3 regions of the Desulfosediminicola ganghwensis genome follow, and region 3 is predicted to be linked to each of the others. Evidence: riboswitches for the same ligand, from Rfam matches in the RefSeq annotation. Region 3 holds a riboswitch; each other region holds the start of a gene.
The links. A riboswitch is a leader RNA that binds a small molecule or an ion and turns the genes downstream of it on or off. The one in region 3 is predicted to bind cobalamin.
Positions count from the first base shown of each region.

Region 1: linked by a shared signal. The riboswitch ahead of FCL45_RS13965 (FecCD family ABC transporter permease) and the one ahead of FCL45_RS11175 (sodium:solute symporter family protein) in region 3 are both predicted to bind cobalamin.
Region 2: linked by a shared signal. The riboswitch ahead of trpD (anthranilate phosphoribosyltransferase) and the one ahead of FCL45_RS11175 (sodium:solute symporter family protein) in region 3 are both predicted to bind cobalamin.

Region 1 is NZ_CP050699.1:3,288,983-3,294,869, forward strand. It holds gene cobI (precorrin-2 C(20)-methyltransferase) at 1-2, opposite strand, end outside; gene FCL45_RS13955 (ABC transporter substrate-binding protein) at 14-1,009, opposite strand; gene FCL45_RS13960 (ABC transporter ATP-binding protein) at 999-1,799, opposite strand; gene FCL45_RS13965 (FecCD family ABC transporter permease) at 1,792-2,829, opposite strand; cobalamin riboswitch at 3,058-3,262, opposite strand; gene FCL45_RS13970 (hypothetical protein) at 3,685-4,656, opposite strand; gene sppA (signal peptide peptidase SppA) at 4,745-5,887, opposite strand, start outside.
Region 2 is NZ_CP050699.1:5,623,356-5,629,242, forward strand. It holds gene FCL45_RS24160 (PFL family protein) at 1-1,018, shown strand, start outside; gene FCL45_RS24165 (universal stress protein) at 1,317-1,745, shown strand; gene FCL45_RS24170 (iron-sulfur cluster assembly scaffold protein) at 1,834-2,214, opposite strand; cobalamin riboswitch at 2,338-2,605, shown strand; gene trpD (anthranilate phosphoribosyltransferase) at 2,846-3,958, shown strand; gene FCL45_RS24180 (hypothetical protein) at 3,958-4,164, shown strand; gene cobT (nicotinate-nucleotide--dimethylbenzimidazole phosphoribosyltransferase) at 4,166-5,887, shown strand, end outside.
Region 3 is NZ_CP050699.1:2,622,337-2,628,223, reverse strand. It holds gene FCL45_RS11185 (ATP-binding protein) at 1-999, opposite strand, end outside; gene FCL45_RS11180 (ABC transporter substrate-binding protein) at 996-2,045, opposite strand; cobalamin riboswitch at 2,546-2,762, shown strand; gene FCL45_RS11175 (sodium:solute symporter family protein) at 2,900-4,780, shown strand; gene FCL45_RS11170 (ABC transporter substrate-binding protein) at 4,857-5,887, opposite strand, start outside.

The DNA.
Region 1 (5,887 bases), 670 kb from region 3:
ATTTTTTTTACCTTCATTGCCATTTTTGCAATTGGGTCTGAGGAGTGAAAAGAGGTTCATGGCTGGCTACATCAGGCTGTTCCCGTCTCAGTACAGGGTACAGCGCTGATTGGATTTTACTAATGCCTGTGAGTAGCCGCATGGTGGGACGTGAAACAAGTTCTTCATCAACTAAAAAGACAGAATTCGTCTGTAATGCTTTTATGAGCTGAAAGCCGGGTTCGTTGTATATATCTGTAAGACTTACCCTGTTCATCCTGCCTGTCTGACTGAGGTAAATATCTATTTCATTGGCCTTGGCGAGAATACGCTCCTTTCCGTAAGGGGCTATATTGCTGTTGTTTCTGGCAACAGCGTCATTGGCAATATTCAGGCCTCCCCCAGTCTCAAGAGCGAACATCGATATAGCGTCCGGGGCGAAGGTTTTCATTTTGGAGTGAATAGCCTCGAAATAAACGCGTGGTCGCTCTTCCCTTGGAACCGGGATACTATCTTCCAGCTGATCAAGGGCGAGGGTAAACTGCTGTACCATTTTGTCCGCTTCGGTGGTTTTGCCAGTCAGAAGTCCAAGCAGTCGCCAGTAGTCAAACATCTGATCGATATTAGTAGGCTGCAGGGATACAACAGTAATTCCGGCCGAGCGGAGCTTGGAGATAAGCTCTGGCACTGAGCGTGATATCATGGGGCGGATAAGAATCAGGTCCGGCCTGGCGGCAAGAAATTTTTCCGTATTGTCACGATAACTGAAACGATTCTTATCAGAAATTGAGGCTGGGTAGTTATCTGAACGGCCAATACCGATAAACTCCTCGTCACAACCTAAAAAAGCGAGGTTTTCAGTGTGAGCGGGATAAAGGGAAATGATCCTGCTGAATGGCTTGTCAAATCGGATGGTGCTTCCCTCATCGTCCGTAATTTCGGTCATCTGGGCGAAGGCTGACTGGCCATATAGAGCGAAGCTCAATAGACAAATCAACACCCCGAGTTTACTCATCCTCTTAATGTTCATTGTTGTACCTGTACTGTATATGCGGATTTCCCAGGGCCTGATGTACGATATCGGCATGAACCCTGAAAACAGTTTGCAGTAATTCAGAAGTGAGAATGTCTTCAACAGAGCCGGATGCTGCTATTTGCCCATTTTCCATAACAATAAGCTCATCACAGTAGGCAGCAGCGAGATCGAGGTCATGGATAGCTCCAACTACAGTTATCGAGTCATGGTCTACTCTTTCCCGAAGTGCCTGCATAATATCTATGGAATGCCGGACATCGAGGCTTGCTGTGGGTTCATCAAGTACAAGGACTTCGGTGTTCTGGGCAAGCGCCCGTGCCACCAGTACTCTTTGCCTTTCGCCACCTGAAAGCCTGGTTACCATTCGGTTACGGAGTTGGTAAATGTCAAGTGTCTTAATGGCTTCCATAACCAGGTCGATATCTTTTTGCGAAGGTGTGCCGAACCTGTCAATAAACGGGTGTCGGCCCATCATTACCACTTCAAAGACGGAGTATTCGAAATGAAGTGCCACGTTCTGGGGTACAAATGAAAGCACTTTAGCAAGATCAAGTTTTGGCAGGCGGTGGACTACAGTTCCACGCAGCTGCACCTTGCCTCGGGTTGGCTGTCGGCTGCCGTTTAACAGGTTGATGAGTGTAGTTTTTCCGCTGCCGTTGGGGCCGATAAGCCCATACATTTTCCCCTTTTTTAACTGAAAATTAAGCCCTGAAAGGCAGGGGTGATTGCGGTATTGGTAATAGCAATCGGATACCTGGTAGACGATGGAACTGTTTTCAGGCATATCCCCTCCCAAGCTGGCGTTTTCTGAAGATGTAACAGAAGAAGGGGCCACCGATAAGCGCAGTCAATACTCCGATTGGTATTTCGTGGGGAAGAATTGCGCGGGTAACGGTGTCCGCGACCAGCAGCAGGATAGAACCGGCAAGAAATGACGCAGGTAAAAGAATCCTGTTATCAGGCCCTGTTATCATTCGAAGCATATGGGGAACAATGAGGCCGACAAAGCCGATGACACCAGATACAGCGACACAGATCGCTGTAATAAGAGAAGCACTTATCAGGAGTTGCCTGCGGATTTTGGCACTATCCACTCCGAGAGTGTCAGCGGTGGTGGTGCCTAGCGCCATAATATTGAGATCCCTGGCATAGTAGCAACAAAAGAGCAGACATGGAGCTAGAATCAGTAAAAGAAGCCCTGCATCGTGCCACGATTTACCGATAAATGAGCCCATCAACCAGAAAATGATAACACCCACCTCTTCGTCAGCCATGTATTTTATAAAGCCGATTCCCGCTGAGAGTATTGCTGCTACAATAACGCCCGAAAGGATAAGGGTATTTGAGGAAAGTTGCGGATCGTCCGAAGAAAGATAAAACACCGCTCCAAGTGTTGTAACAGCTCCAATAAATGCAAAAAAGGGAACTAAATATGAGACAGGCAGGGATATGCCGATAATCGATAGTATAAAGGCTGTAGAAGCACCAAATGCCGCACCGGATGAAATGCCGAGAGTATACGGGTCGGCCAGAGGGTTAAGCAGTATTGCCTGAAATATACCTCCGGCAAGGGCGAGGCCTCCTCCGACAAGGGCCGCAACGAGTATGCGCGGCAACCGTACATCCATGATGATGACAGAGTTGGTGGTATTTACAGCTGCACTGAGCCCTGGTTGATCGAAAAGCGTCTGCCAGAGTGTTGCGATAACATCGGCTGCAGATATGCTGATATAGCCCATACCGGTTGCAGTGATAATTACAGCAACGAGTACAGTTATCAGTGAGCCAAAAAGTAGTTTTGCCTTGCCGCGCATTACTCTCCTTAAAATAAAAAGCAAAATCCGGACAGCAAACAAAATACCAGGGAACCGGGGCAATGTTCATTTAAGCAATTAACACACCAGCATATACTGAAGAAAGTGCAGGCAGTAGTATTCAGCAAGTGCGAAAAAACAAAAAAAAATCCCGAATCACTCTAACAGTGATCCGGGATAGCCCTGGTTATCCGAAATCGATGTGCTGGAAAAATCTGTCCGCGATTTACTCCAGCATATTTTCAGGCAGGTCTTCTGACTCCCGGATCATCCTCTCCCCAGGCCTTCCCATCCTGTAATGGACAGTGGCATAGTTCCGGGGGTTGTCACCGGTTACAGCGGCGGGCCCGTCTTCGATTTTCACGAAGTTCCCTTTTCAGCTCAAAGGCGTATGCATTTCCTTATTATGAGCACCTGAATGTATAGTTATTCGTTACCCAGATAGAAAGGGGATGTCAAGTGTCAAAAAGGGAGGATTGATTATAAATTCTGAGTATATTGAAGTTTTTCGGCTATACATGATTTTTTGTTTGACGTTTTGTCCGATGATTGAACACCATCAGTGGTGGGGATAATTCGCAATTGTATAGTGCCAGGGAGGTATATCATGGATAAGACCGATCTGTCACACGACGTAGACGGCAAAGCTGGGGTTGGTGGAAGTAACGTCAAAATTTGCAGGCTTGGAAGACACTATGAGAGATAGTCAGTGTCGAACTTCAGCTGGGAGTGGCACGAGATGATACTTCTTGCAGAGTAAGGTCAGGCCCAGTAGTACGCCTAACGTCAATTCAACCTGGTCGGAAGAATTGAAAAAGCCGGGGCAGCGTGTTGAGCTGCCCTGGCTTTTTCTTTTTATAAGGTCAGGTAGTAGTAGATGAGGCCTACCATGATAAGACTGATCACCCGAAAAGACTGGCTGCATACGATAAGTTGTGCGGCTACCCTGGGTTTAAAGATACCGGCATAATACGGGAATTGATGGCGAAATGCCCTCAGGGGTGACGACAGGATATTGCCTACCAGTAAGGCGAGTATGATTTCTCTTTGAGATAATGCTCCTTGCTGCAGCAACGCTCCGGCAGCGGCCAGACCGGCGGTCAGTTCAGCTGCAAGGTGCAGGGTGATGATCCCCATAGCCTGCGGGGAAAGCCACGGAATCCAAGCAAGGTACCCGGCTGCAAGCTCTTCGAGTTCACGAAAATATCCGATGCGATGTACTATAAATATAATGATATAGATCGGTACCGTGAACTTGATGATTTTGCGGATACGTCGCTTAAAGCGTTTCCAGCTTTTTTCCCACGCCCCCTGCCAGTCAATTCCCTTATTCTCAGTTGTTTCGTGTGGAGAGGCCGATATGTCAGGCTTCGGCAGAATGAACCGGCTGATGACCACAATTAAACCTGTGCGAAGTACCGCTGCGCCTAATGTGATGCTTATATAAATGAAAGCGGCACCGTGGATAAGTGGAACGGTGATGAAAAATATGGTCGGCAAATGAACAAAGTAGGTCGGCAGACTGTTGAACAGGTTGGCGAGAATCAGTTCTTTTCTGGAAAGCTGTTTTTTGTCATATGCTTCGGCAAGCAGGGTGTTTGCTGCAACACCTGAAAATATTGCCATTGAAAATGAAGCTCCGGCAGTATTCGACATGTTGCCAAGCTGGACAAGAGGTCTGGCGAGTGAGGCTATCCATCGGGTCCAATTAAGGGCTTCGATCAAATTGGCGACAATGAGACCGATGGAAATGAAAATAAGAAGTCGAATCAGGGGCCAGCAGAGCTGACCCCACAGCATGACAAAGAATTCCGGTGTTATCTCCATATGGATGATCCGTAACTAAAAAAAAAATAAATAGCCGAGTTACCGAAGAACAGTCTGGTTATTCAGTACCTTGACAACACAGTGTGTTCTATTCGGGTAGTTGTAACATTGAGTCGGCATAAATGCCATTGGGATCATTCATGATCAGGAGATCTCTGACCTGATGCTGCATCTTTCGATAGATGTTTACCAGAAAAGACGACGCAAAAAAGTCAGGAAAAACAGAAATAGTCGCATTGGTCAGCTGTTTGATGAGTTTGTCACGAACAGATATCTCTCTTTTAATGTAAACTGTCGAATAATCGTCCAAACCGGCAAGCTCTGCCGCAGCGACGACAGCGTCTGAGAGGCCGCCAAGCTCGTCGACCAGATCGATTTCCTTTGCCTTCATGCCTGAAAAAACACGCCCTTCGGCAATGAGTTCCATTCGATCCTGCTCAATTCCACGGCCATTCTCCACAATAGAGAGAAACCTTTCATAGCCGTTTTCAACAGTAAGCTGGATTGATCGCCTGAGGCTCTCCGGCAGCGGCTGGGTTACGTTCAGACCAGCTGAGAGGCTGGTGGTGCCGACGCCGTCACTGTATACGCCAATTTCGGCAAGAGTATCTTCGAAGGTCGGTATGGCGCCGAAAATACCGATTGAGCCGGTGAGAGTTGTGGGAGAAGCCCAGATCTGATCAGCATCAGCCGAAATCCAGTATGCGCCGGAAGCGGCGAGTGCACCCATAGAGACCACAATCGGTTTACCTGCCTCTTTTAGTTCAAGAACCTCCTGTCGGATGATCTCGGAGGCGAAGGCTGAACCACCACCGGAATTTATTCTCAATACCACCGCTTTTACAGATTGATTTTCCCGGGCATCCCGCAGGAGTTTGCCAAGTGATTCACTGCCGATCACCCCTGCAGGCTGGTTACCTCCGACGATTTTTCCCTCAGCAACAACGATGCCGATTACATCTCCGTTATTATTGTAGGAATTGTAAGACTGATCAACAAAACTGAGATAGTTATTGAGCGTAATCAGATTTTCACTGGCGTTATCTGTGGCTTTTTTGAGGAATCGCTTGAAATCGTTGTGAGTCAGAACTTTGTCCACCAGACCATTATCGAGGGCCAGTTGCGCAGTGTCTCCACCTGCGGCAGCAAGGTTGGTGGCAATATTTTCAATATAATTGGGTATAACTTCAGGCGAAAAACCACGCTGGAGGGCTATGCTGCCTGAAAAGCT
Region 2 (5,887 bases), 2.7 Mb from region 3:
CATGACAGCCACCGACCATGAATACGTCAAGTCGCTGCCCGAAGCTCTTGCCCAGACTGATAAAATTTGCGCATCCATCAATATAGGTACCAGCCAGAAAGGTATCAACATGGATGCTCTGGCCATGATGGGCCCCACCATCAAGGAGATCGCCGAAAAAACCAAAGAGCAAAACGGCTTCGGCGCCGCCAAGTTTGTTGTGTTCTGCAATCAGCCCGGCGACAATCCTTTTATGGCCGGTGCCATCCACGGACTAGAAGAGGCTGACGTTGTGCTTAATGTCGGCGTCAGCGGTCCCGGCGTTATCGCCAGGTCACTGGAGAGACTGATCGAGGATCACAACGGTACCAAACCCCTGCCCCTTGACGAAATCGCCGAAGAGATCAAACAGACCACCTTCCGGGTTACCCGCTGCGGTGAGCTCGTCGGCCGACAGGTCTCCAAGGCCCTCGGTATCGAGTTCGGTGTGGTTGACCTCTCTCTTGCCCCAACCCCGGCTATCGGCGACAGCGTCGGCGAGATCTTCAAGATTCTCGGTGTTGACGCGGTCGGAGCCCCCGGCTCCACCGCTATTCTTGCCATGCTGAACGACGCGGTGAAAAAAGGCGGTATCTTCGCCTCTAAAAATGTCGGCGGGCTCTCCGGCGCCTTTATTCCGGTGATGGAAGATTCCGTGCTTGCCGATGCGGTCGGCGAGGGCGCACTCTGTATGGAAAAACTTGAGGCCATGACCTGCGTCTGCTCTGTTGGTCTTGATATGGTTCCCATTCCCGGGTCAACTGATGCCGACACCATCTCCGCCATTATCGCCGATGAAATGGCACTCGGCATGATCAACAACAAGACCACCGCAGCCCGCCTCATCCCTGTCCCCGGCATGGAAGCTGGTGATCATGTCAGCTTCGGCGGCCTGTTTGGTGCCAGCCCGATCATGGAGTTGCGCAATACCGGTAAGTCTTCCCGATTCATCGGTTGGGGCGGCCGTATTCCGGCCCCCATCCACAGCTTCAAAAACTAATTGAAGCGCCACACGATTTGCCTACCCTGGTAAGAACTTCTGACCAAGGCCAGATAATCGGCAGGTACAATACAGAATATTTTGTACCTGCCGATTATTGCACGTTCTTTCCTCCCGGCTGCAGCCCCTTCTGGGGTTTGACATCCTCTCCCCCCCTCCAATACAATAAAAGAAAGGAATGAGCACAGTTCATGATGCTGCTCACGATCTGCATCCGGTTCCAGCTGTTTGCACGACCGGCTCCCCACTTCAGGCAGCAACCGTACCGCAACGGTCCTATCACCAAGGAGGCCCCGCAATGAAAAAATTCACCAAGATCCTGCTCCCCGTCGATGGTTCCAAAACATCCAGAACTGCCAAAGAGCATGCCATCGCCCTGGCCACGGCAATGGAGGCCGAAATCGTGCTGGTGTACATTACCGGGCTTATTCCTGCCATTATCACCGGTAAACCACGCGAAGAAGCTATTAACGCCCAGAAGGAAGAGGCGGATACCGTTCTCAAACCGTATCGCAACTACCTCAACGATCACAGAATTACCTATAACGAAGTCATCAGCTCTGCCTTTCACCCCGGTGATGAGATTTGCAAAATTGCCAATAACGAAGGATGTGATCTGATAGTCATGGGCTCAAGGGGACTGAGTGACATTGAGGGTCTTTTTCTGGGCAGTGTCACCCATCGGGTACTATCCCGCTGCGACATCCCGGTAATGGTCGTTCGCTAACTGAAGTCATTCGTCACCATTAAAAAAAAGAACACATTCCCATCTGAGAGGACTGGCTGCCGTATTTCTATCGCTCCTGCCGCGACCCTTATTGCCGTCTTTTACCGGTATAATCATTCAAGCTGTGATAAAAGGCGCCGACAGCCAGTTCTGCACAATGATGATGGTCAGCTGGAAGTGTTTTCAGGTACTCAATAATTTTTTCCGGCGTAATCTCCCAGCATTCACTTAACTGGCACCCCTCTGCCAGATAGCTGATAGTATTGGCGCAGGCAAATGTATTCAGACAGCCGTTTATTTGAAAAGTGAGCCCCTCGACACGCTCGTTCTCCACCAAAAGATAAAATTCTACAGTATCACCACAATCCCCGGTCCTGGTGCCGAAACCGTCAGGCGCTTCCATCACACCATAACGATCATAGCTGTACGCCATTATGATAAACTCATCTGAGTAGTCATCCAGAGACATCGTCAACCCTCCTGTAAAAAAATTCCCCTGCCCCTTGCTTTAAAAAACGCACCATAGCGCACGGAGATGCCCTTTTGCAACAATCCCCAAAAGATATCTTGTTGCCAGCACTGCCAGGCACAGGTATATAGAAAGCTAGCGGGTGCGTCCGGGCCTGATTACCAGTCAGGCACCGGGGATAATAGGAAAGCCGGTGCAAATCCGGCACAAGCCAGTCATTGCTGTAAGCGGAGTCTGCTGCGGCTGGGCAACGAACCGTTTTTTTCACCAGTTACCGGTCAATGTCCATGCCCTGAACTATTCGGCTGATCACTGGAGCTTATGCTCTGGGAAGGTGGCCGCAACAGGTTAATCCGTAAGTCAGAAAGCCTGCCCGCAGGCGATATGTTCATGTCGCCTTCAGAGTTCCACTGGAGTTCTCTGTATTGCCTGACAGATCCCGCCGAGGCATTTTTTTTTTAATGCAGCGGCAGGGCTTGCAGGAGATACAGAGAGAGGACCCACCTGCTTTGCCAGAATCCGCTATGAGGTCCCTCCTCTCATCCCTGCCAGGCTGATACTGCAGAGCTGTCCCGGGCTGCATCACACCTCGGTCAGTATTTTTTTACAACCTTCAGCCGGACAAAATCTCATGGACATTGATAACAACCAGAAATTCGGGGGACTCATCGGTCAGCTTATTAACAAGACCGACCTGAGCGAAGCTCAATCCTATGAAGCCTTCTGCATGGTACTCAACAACGAGGTAACCGAGATGCAGCAGGGCGCCTTTCTCGCAGCCCTCACCTCCAAAGGTGAATCCGCTCCCGAGGTTGCCGGTGGATGGCGAGCGATTTACGACCTCGACACCACTAAAACTCACCTGCGTTGTGCTGACGAGGTCGTTGACAATTGCGGTACCGGCATGGACAGTTTTAAGACTTTCAATATCTCCACTGCCGCCTCAATTATCGCCGCTGCCGGTGGCGTAAAGGTTGCCCGTCACGGCGCCCGGGCCATTTCCTCCACCTGCGGAACAGTGGACATTGCTGAAAGTCTCGGGGTCGATGTCGAATGCAGTGTCGATATTGTCGCTAACTCCATCGAGACCACAGGGCTTGGCCTGTTTAACGGTATGAGCCCGCAGGTTCACCCCCTGGCATTGGGGAGAATACTCTCACAGATTCGCTTCGGTTCACCATTAAATATCGCAGCCTCCCTGGCTAATCCCGCCCTGCCCAGATATGGAGTGCGCGGTGTCTACTCCCGTGAATTACTGATGCCTGTCGCCAGGGTGATGGACTCCATCGGCTATCTTGACGCAATGGTCATGTACGGCTCAATTGAGGGAAGTGATAAGGGGATGGACGAGGCGTCCGTCTGCGGCACTACCTACGGAGTCCGTCTGCATGGAGGTACGCTCACAGAATTCAGTTTCACCCCAGAGGATTGTGGCCTGATACAACATCAGCCTGAAGAACTTGCTCCCGAGACAGATCGTCAGGAAGCAGCAAAACAGATGCTCGCGCTGCTTGCCGGTCAGATAAACGGGGCGAAACGCGACGCAATCCTCTTAAACAGCGCCTGTATTTTCCACCTGCGTGGCCTCTGTACCACCATGAAAGAGGGTGTCAAAATGGCCGATGCCATCCTTACCAGCGGCAAGGCTCTTCAGCTTTTGCATGAGTGGGTACGAGCCCAAAGCAGTGACCGGGAGGCCAGCCTTTCCCGTCTTGAGAAACTGAAAAGCGAGGTTCTCAACTGATGAAGCTATTGGTCCTTAAAGAAGCCGACCGCTACTTCCGCTTCAGGCAGGAGAACATTGAAATCTGCAAGATGAGCAAAGCCAGTGTCTATCCCCCTGAGCAGTATCAGCTGGTTGTAGAGAACCTGAAACAGCTACATGAAAATGGTTATCCGGATGCCAGGATTATGCAGCTAACCATTACCGAAACCGAATACACTCCCTGACATGCAACAGCGAATTCAACTCACCGCGATACAACAGCTTTCCTCGACAAGCGTCAACCCCAAGCAGCTTGACCAACCGACTGAGGGCCACATCCGGCTCAAGGTGCTCTATTGCGCCATCTGTCGCACAGATGCCAAGATGTGGAAAAGTGGTCATCGCGATCTGAAACTGCCGAGAGTACTCGGTCATGAAGTGGCGGCGATCAATGAAAGCAGCGGTGAGTTGTTTACCATCTGGCCGGGCCAGGCCTGTTGGAAATGCAGCTATTGCCTCAACGGACGAGATAACCTCTGTGAAGAGATGAAAATCATCGGGTTTCACTCTGACGGGGGGTTCAGCAGTTGGCTTGATGTTCCCAACCGTTCACTCATACCGGCAGAAGGCATACAAGATCCCAGACTGTTGGTCTTTACCGAACCCATCGCCTGTGTTCTCCATTGCCTGGCAACGCTCAACATCTCAGGCCGGGAACGTGTCATTATTTATGGCGGTGGAACCGTAGGACTCCTCACCGCCCTGGCCTGCCAGGTCCGGGGTTGCATGGTTACTGTTATCGAACAAAGTGAAGAGAAGATAGCGAAAACGACACCATTCACCTCCACCCACCAAATTGCCGTGGTGAAAGATACCGTGGATAGCGATTTTGATCTGGCCATCAACTGTTGTGACAGCCCGATCGCCTGCGCACTTTGCATCACCAAGTTGAAAAAAGGCGGCAAACTTGGTTTTTTCTCCGGCCTCAAGAAAAATGAGGAGTTGGACACAAACCTCCTGAACCTACTACATTATAAAGAAAATCAGCTTATTGGCAGTTACGGCCCTACCAGGGCAGACATGTTCGAGGCTGTCAAATTCTGCAGGCTGCACGGGGAAGGGCTGCTCCTTCTTATTGAAAAGTTTTTAACGGCTGAAGACGCTGCCTCGGTAATGCCCGCAATAGCAGATGGCAACGCGCTGAAATATGTTCTCGATTTCAGCTCAGATACAACCACGTCTACTACATTTTCACCCGGCCCACCTGCCAGGGCCGTTCCTTCTACCAGCAACCAGTCTGCCGCCAACTCCCTGCTCTCCCTGCCACTGACCAATCTCATCCGGAAGATTCAGCCGCTGTCTGAAGAAATACGGACAGCAGCTCAAAAGAAAATTGACATGAAGACCAAGCCTCTTGGGGCCCTCGGCAAGATAGAGCGACTCGCCGTCAGGATTGCCGCCATCCAGTCCAACCTCATGCCTCGCATCGAGAATAAACAGATGGTCGTCTTTGCAGGAGATCACGGAGTAGTGGAGGAAGGTGTTTCCGCGTATCCGTCCAAGGTAACCAAACAAATGGTCGAAAACTTTCTCGATGGCGGAGCCGCGATCAATGCCTTTTGCCGACAGTTTGACATTAGTCTCAAAGTGGTCGATATGGGAGTCAAGGGGCAATTCGCCGCCCACCCATTGCTCATTCATGGCAAGGTGCGGGAGGGTACCAGCAATTTCACCCTGCAGCAGGCCATGACCATAGAAGAAGCTGTTGCGGCTATGGAGGTAGGCGCGCAAGTGTTTTCTAAAATACTTGATGCCGGCGGGTGCGACGTAATCGGCCTTGGTGAAATGGGTATTGGCAATACCAGCTCCGCTTCGGCGATAATCTCTCTTATTACCGGAACTCCTGTGGCGGAGCTGACCGGGCGCGGCACAGGGGTAGACAACAAAGGGTTAGAGCGAAAGATAGAG
Region 3 (5,887 bases):
CAGAGAGTCTTTCAACTGCTCGACTTCCACGATACCCGTATGGCCGATCTCTTCTGAGAACCCGCCCTTCCCTTCAGAGATCTTCAACGCCAGCGAGGAGAGCTTCTGCATGGGCTGAACCAGGATGTAACTCAGTAAACGTGAGACGACGAGGGCAATTATCGTCAGGGCTATCCCGGTCAGCAAAAAACTCAGGATGACCTTTGCTTTGGCCTGTTCCAGCTGATCAAGACTGGAGACGAAAAACAGCCCCGGCAAATGGCTGATCGACATCGCAACATGGTCACCATCATCGAGATAATGTGCCCCGATGAAGTTCTCTGCCCCCTGCATCGACTGAACTGTAAAGTCAGTGACCTTGCCATTCAGGGCATCCCAGACCACACCGTCTCTCACCATGACCAACTGCTGGTCCTTCAGATTCTGGATGATATTTTTGAGAAAAATATCACGTTGCAGATGATACACCGCTGCCGCCGCACCAATTTTTTTCCTCTGTCGCATCACCGGAAGATGATAGCTTATGAGCACCTCGCCCTTTTCCAGAATATCTACAATACCGAAGCTGCCGGCAGGTTTGGTAAAAACTTTTTTAAAGGGTACAGCACAGTAGTTTTCCTCAAAGGCCCTGTAGGTATTGCCGTCATTGTCCTGAACAACAAAATGCAGTTCATTATCATATGAGTAGACTTCCCGCAGATACTCATCCAGCTGTCTGGTGGCTCCAAGCATCAGGGTTACGCGCACGGTATTATCAAGCGACAGAGCTTTTAAACGGGTCTTGACCCTGTTGAGACGATTATCGATAGCAAGCCCGGCCTTGCCTGCCTCTGCAGCAACCCGGTCTTCGAACTCACTGGTGAGACTTTTTGCAAAACTGAAATACAGAATCCCGTAGACAGCGACAATAGAGACGATTACCAGACCGATAATTGTCCATGTGACCAGGGTTGACGCTTTTCTGGAGCCCAATCCAGAGGATTGCAATTCTCGTATCACTTTCTGAATACCTCGTCCGCCGCCATCAGGATATCTGAAGGAATCTCCAAACCAAGCGATTCAGCCCGTTGAAGGTTGAAGACCAGCGCCACTCTTGGTGCATCTTCGATGGGCAGCACACCGGCTTCCACTCCGCTCAAGATTCTCGCAACTTTCTCCCCCGCAAGCTTGCCCATGGCAAAAAAGTCGACAGTCGCACCACCATACAATCCCTGCTTGATGAAGGCATAATTCAAGGCTATGGCAGGTTTTTTAGAATGGGATATATAATAATCGATAATTTCCTCTGCAGCATAGGTCTCCCCGGCACTATCGTGGAGTAACAGCGTGCCCAGATATATTGCACCAATCTCCGGATCATCGTTTACCTCGGCAATAATTTCCTGAAACTCTTCCCAGGAATGAACTTTTTTCCTGGCCACCTCGCCGACAACGTTTCGCTCCGACTGATCTCCAGGCAAGGACAACTCAAGATCAACCTGCCGGGAAATAGCCTTACCTGTCGGCGAAAGGTCCTCCAGCACCAGAATTTTGTTATATCCATGCATGATCGACATCACTCGCACCGCTTCAAAGAAATAAAGCTTTTCATACACACCGGTAATCCTGCCACCTGGCTTTTCGCGGCTAACCATAAAGTTAAGTCGGAGGTTATATTCTTCCGGCTGAGCGTTCATCCCGCTGAAGACAAAGATCCGGTTTTTCATCCTAGGTGAAAGAGCAATAGTCTTAAACGCGTTGTCGTCAAGGGTGAGAACAACATCAGGCTGATATTGCTCTATTTCCTGCATGGCCAGCATTGCCTGCTGCTGAATAAGAGCTGGCCTATTATTGGTACGCTTGGTATCCATATAATAGGTGCGCACAACCAGATTTTCATCCACAATCCAGCCTGATCTGGCCAGGCCCGCTATTGCACCGTCATGCTGGGGCTGACCGCAGAGGTGCCCCGCTTCATAACTGTGGACGATAAAGAGTTTCTTTATCGCCAGAGAAGATGCTGAGAGTTGAGCGGCCCCCTCATGCGGCAAAAAAAGTACCAGCACCCAAAGGGAACACACCAAACTTACATTTGCTTTTTTTCTCAATCCTGACAAAACCTTATGCCCATATACAGAGATCATAACGCTCTACTCATTTAAATAAAAGAGAAGCCTACCTACACGAAACCATTGCCACATCAGACTGTCATCGCAGCTTTTATCGACAAACTGGAGTTGAATGTAAACTACTCCCCAGCAGTCAACAACAGAAACATGGTCCCTTTCTCCTTATCAGCATCTCCTGAAAAAAATCTATCAAAACCCTGAAAACACTATTTTTTTCCAAAAATCGACGATACCATTTTCCCATAACCCGGCAGCGCCCGTAATAAAGATGACTATAATCCCCGAAGAGTTCAATTAATCCTTTAACATATCAGGCAACAAACCGGCTTGACTATTTTTTTTTTATACACTATTTCTGCAGGATAAATAGGCCGGGTTCCGGAAACATAATAATCAGAATCAAGGGCTTAGCAACAAACACTACAAATGCTTACTGGTGATCTTTAAATGATCCGGGTAGCTGATCAACCATTGGTCAGTTCCCGCAGGGAATCCGGTGTAATTCCGGAACGGACCCGCCGCTGTGAGTGAGGACGAACACCGCATATACCACTGTGCTGTAATTTCAGGTTGAAATCGGGTAAACGGTACGGGAAGGTGCGGTAAGTAGGGTGATCCACGAGTCAGAATATCTGCCAGCCAAGCCTATTGTTCTCGGAGAGATGGTAAATCCCCGGGCTGACACTTGTCGGTTCGGGGATTTTTCTATCTCCCTCCGGCACCAGATTGGCAACAGCATCGCGGCGTCTGATAACAGTATTGAGCGTCGCCCTCGGTTGCCGGGAGGGAGTATGAGCAGCTATTCGATATTTCTGGTTCTTTTTGGAGCCTACATTTTTTTCCTCATCGCCACGGGTTACTACTTTAACCGGAGGCAAAAAACCGTGAGGGATTTTCTATTGGCCGGCAAGAGCGCCGGAACGTTCTCCATTGGTTTTTCCGCAGCCGCATCCTGGCTGACCGCCGGAGCCATGCTGGCGGTTATCGGCTTTTTTATCCTTCTTGGCATGGGCTCTGTCTGGGGATTTGTGGCCCCAAATATTATCGCACTCCTGATTATCGCTCTTCTGGTCAAAAAGATCAGATCAATCCCAGCCATGACCCAGCCCGAACTGCTGGAAATCCGCTATGGTTCATTTATCCGCACTCCTGTGGCTATGATCATCATCGTGGTAATGATCCTCTTTGCCGTGGCCGACATCAAGGGCTTTGCCATGGTGCTGCAAATCTTTTATGGCATATCCAACCTGCAGGCTGCATTGATAGTAGGATTATCCGTCGCGGTCTATGTTACTCTGGGTGGCCTGTCTGCGGTCATTGCCTCCGATACTGTGCAGTTTCTCTGCCTGTCATTCTTCGTGCTGATTTTCTCGGTCCTGGTCATGGGCAATGGCGCTGAAACCAGCAGCCAGGCGATATCAACCATGGTTACAACCACAGGTGCGGACTGGTGGAACCCACTCTCAATCGGGTTGCCTATGGTACTCATCTTTAGCGTTGCCATCATCCCCGGCTGGATAACTGAACAAGACCCCTGGCAGAAAGTATGGGCAGCAAGAGACTCCCGGTCAGCACGCAACGGCATGCTCTTCGGCTCTTTATTGGTCACTCTTGTTTTCGGAGGCTGTGCCTTCATAGCTCTGGGCCTGAGAAACATCTATCCTGATATTGCCGCGGCCGGCTTTCCCATGGGAATGGCCCAGGCAGAGCCTGCTCTTTTGCATTTCATCGTCAGTCAGAACTATTCAGATATTATCGTGGCCCTCTGCGCTGTAGCGCTTGCTGCTGCTGCCATGTCCTGCGCCGACACTTTTGCTGCGTCTGGTGCCTCATGCGTGGCCCGTGATATATATCAACGACTCTTCCATCCCGCAGCATCGATGAGTGAAATGATGCTGGTCAACAGGCTGAGTGTGCTCCTTATCATCGCCTGCGCCACCATTGGCTCTTTTCTGATTGACTCGATTATCGACGCCATCCATATCGCCACCTTCATAGCCAGTGCCTCATATTTTTTCGCGTTGATGGGAGGTATGTACTGGAAAGGAGGAACCGCAGCAGGAGCAGGGGCTTCCATGTGCACCGGCTTTTTAAGTCAGTGCGCTTTTGTAGCCTATGATCTGTTCAACACCCTGCCCGGAGCGCCACCCGCACTTGAGGCTGTGCATCCAATCCTGATGGGACATGGCGTTATAGTCGCCATGGCTGTCAGTGGACTCGTTTATGTTGGTGTATCTCTCGTTACCGCTCCATCGCCGACATTCAGGCTGGCACCATTTTTTGCCGATGAGGGTAAAGTATTGGCAGCAGCAGCCCCTCAAAACAATTTCCCTGAGCCGGTCTTCCCCCGTGAAATGACTATTACTGAACGCGTCGAGGAGGACCAGATTTACCTTCGCGCCCAGGTCATTCTGCCCCGGGATCTTACCTGGCAGAGCATTGTAAATCTCATTCCACAGGGCTTTGCCCACTGGATCGTTTTCTCTGGTCAGGATTCGATACGGAGATGTACGGAAGCCGAGATCCAATCCTGCGTCTCTTTCACCTGCGGGGAAACTGTGCAGAAAGGTTACCTTGAGATTGAAGGCTACGGTAGGCCGGTCCATGAGCTGAAACGTGAGCTGGCACGTGCGTACGATGAAATCATGCAAAGTGCAGAAGCACCTCATTAAACAGGGCCATACAAAAAAAATGCCCCGAGCCGCATATGCGACCGGGGCATTTTTTTAACTCGAAGAGAATCGCAGGTTATCTGGCCATTACAAACTGACCATTTTTCACCTGCACCATGACCATGGAGTCCACTCCCAGTCCGTTATGGTCTTCTTCGGTAATATTATAGATACCTGAGATACCAATATAGTTTTTCGTCCCTTCAATCTCAGCCCGAATCGCCTCTCGATCGGTACCCACCTTTTCAATCGCGTTTGCCACCATCATAATAGCGTCCCAGGCGTAACCGGAGTGCGTGTTGATCGGGAACTGTGTATCGTACCCTTTTTCTTTATAAAGAGTTACAAATTCCTGAATAATGGCTTTCTGCGGGTCACTATCCGGCAGTTCGTCCACCACCATCAGCTTGGTGGCAGGCATCCGGTCTCCTTCACTGGCGCTGCCGGCAAGCTCGATATACTTGGGATCAGGCAGACCATGACACTGAAAAAGTGGAAGTTCAATACCTAACTGTGCCTTGTTTTTGGCAATAATGGAGCCTGCCGGGCCGATTGTCCAGGCAACAATGGCTTGTGGTTGAGCATTCTTCACCTTGGTCAACTGGGCGGTCATGTCAGTGTCCCGGGTACCGAACGATTCGCGGGCAACGATCTCGATTCCATATTCTGCAGCCAGTTTATCCATCCAGCGGGCACCATCTTTACCAAAACCATCTGCGGCTGAAAGTAGCGCGATTTTGCTCAGCCCTTTTTCCTGCAAATAATTAAAGAGTCGTCCTACGGCGATACTTGAACGCTGTGGTGACTTAAAAACGTACTTATATGGGCCGAACTTACCACCCATAATCACCGGATCACCGCCAACGGTCATAAAGATCGGGGTCTGGCCCTTATCCACAACCTTTTTTACATTCATACCTGTATCGGTCAGGGTTGGACCGATAATGGCAACCACATTCTCTTTGTGGATGAATTTCTTGGCAATGGAGGCAGTTTTAGCCGGGTTAGCCTCGGTATCGGCAATGATCAGCTCCAGCTTTTTGCCGTTAATACCGCCTTCTCCGTTTATTTTCTCCACCACCATCTCGGCGACCAGCTTCGTCGGCG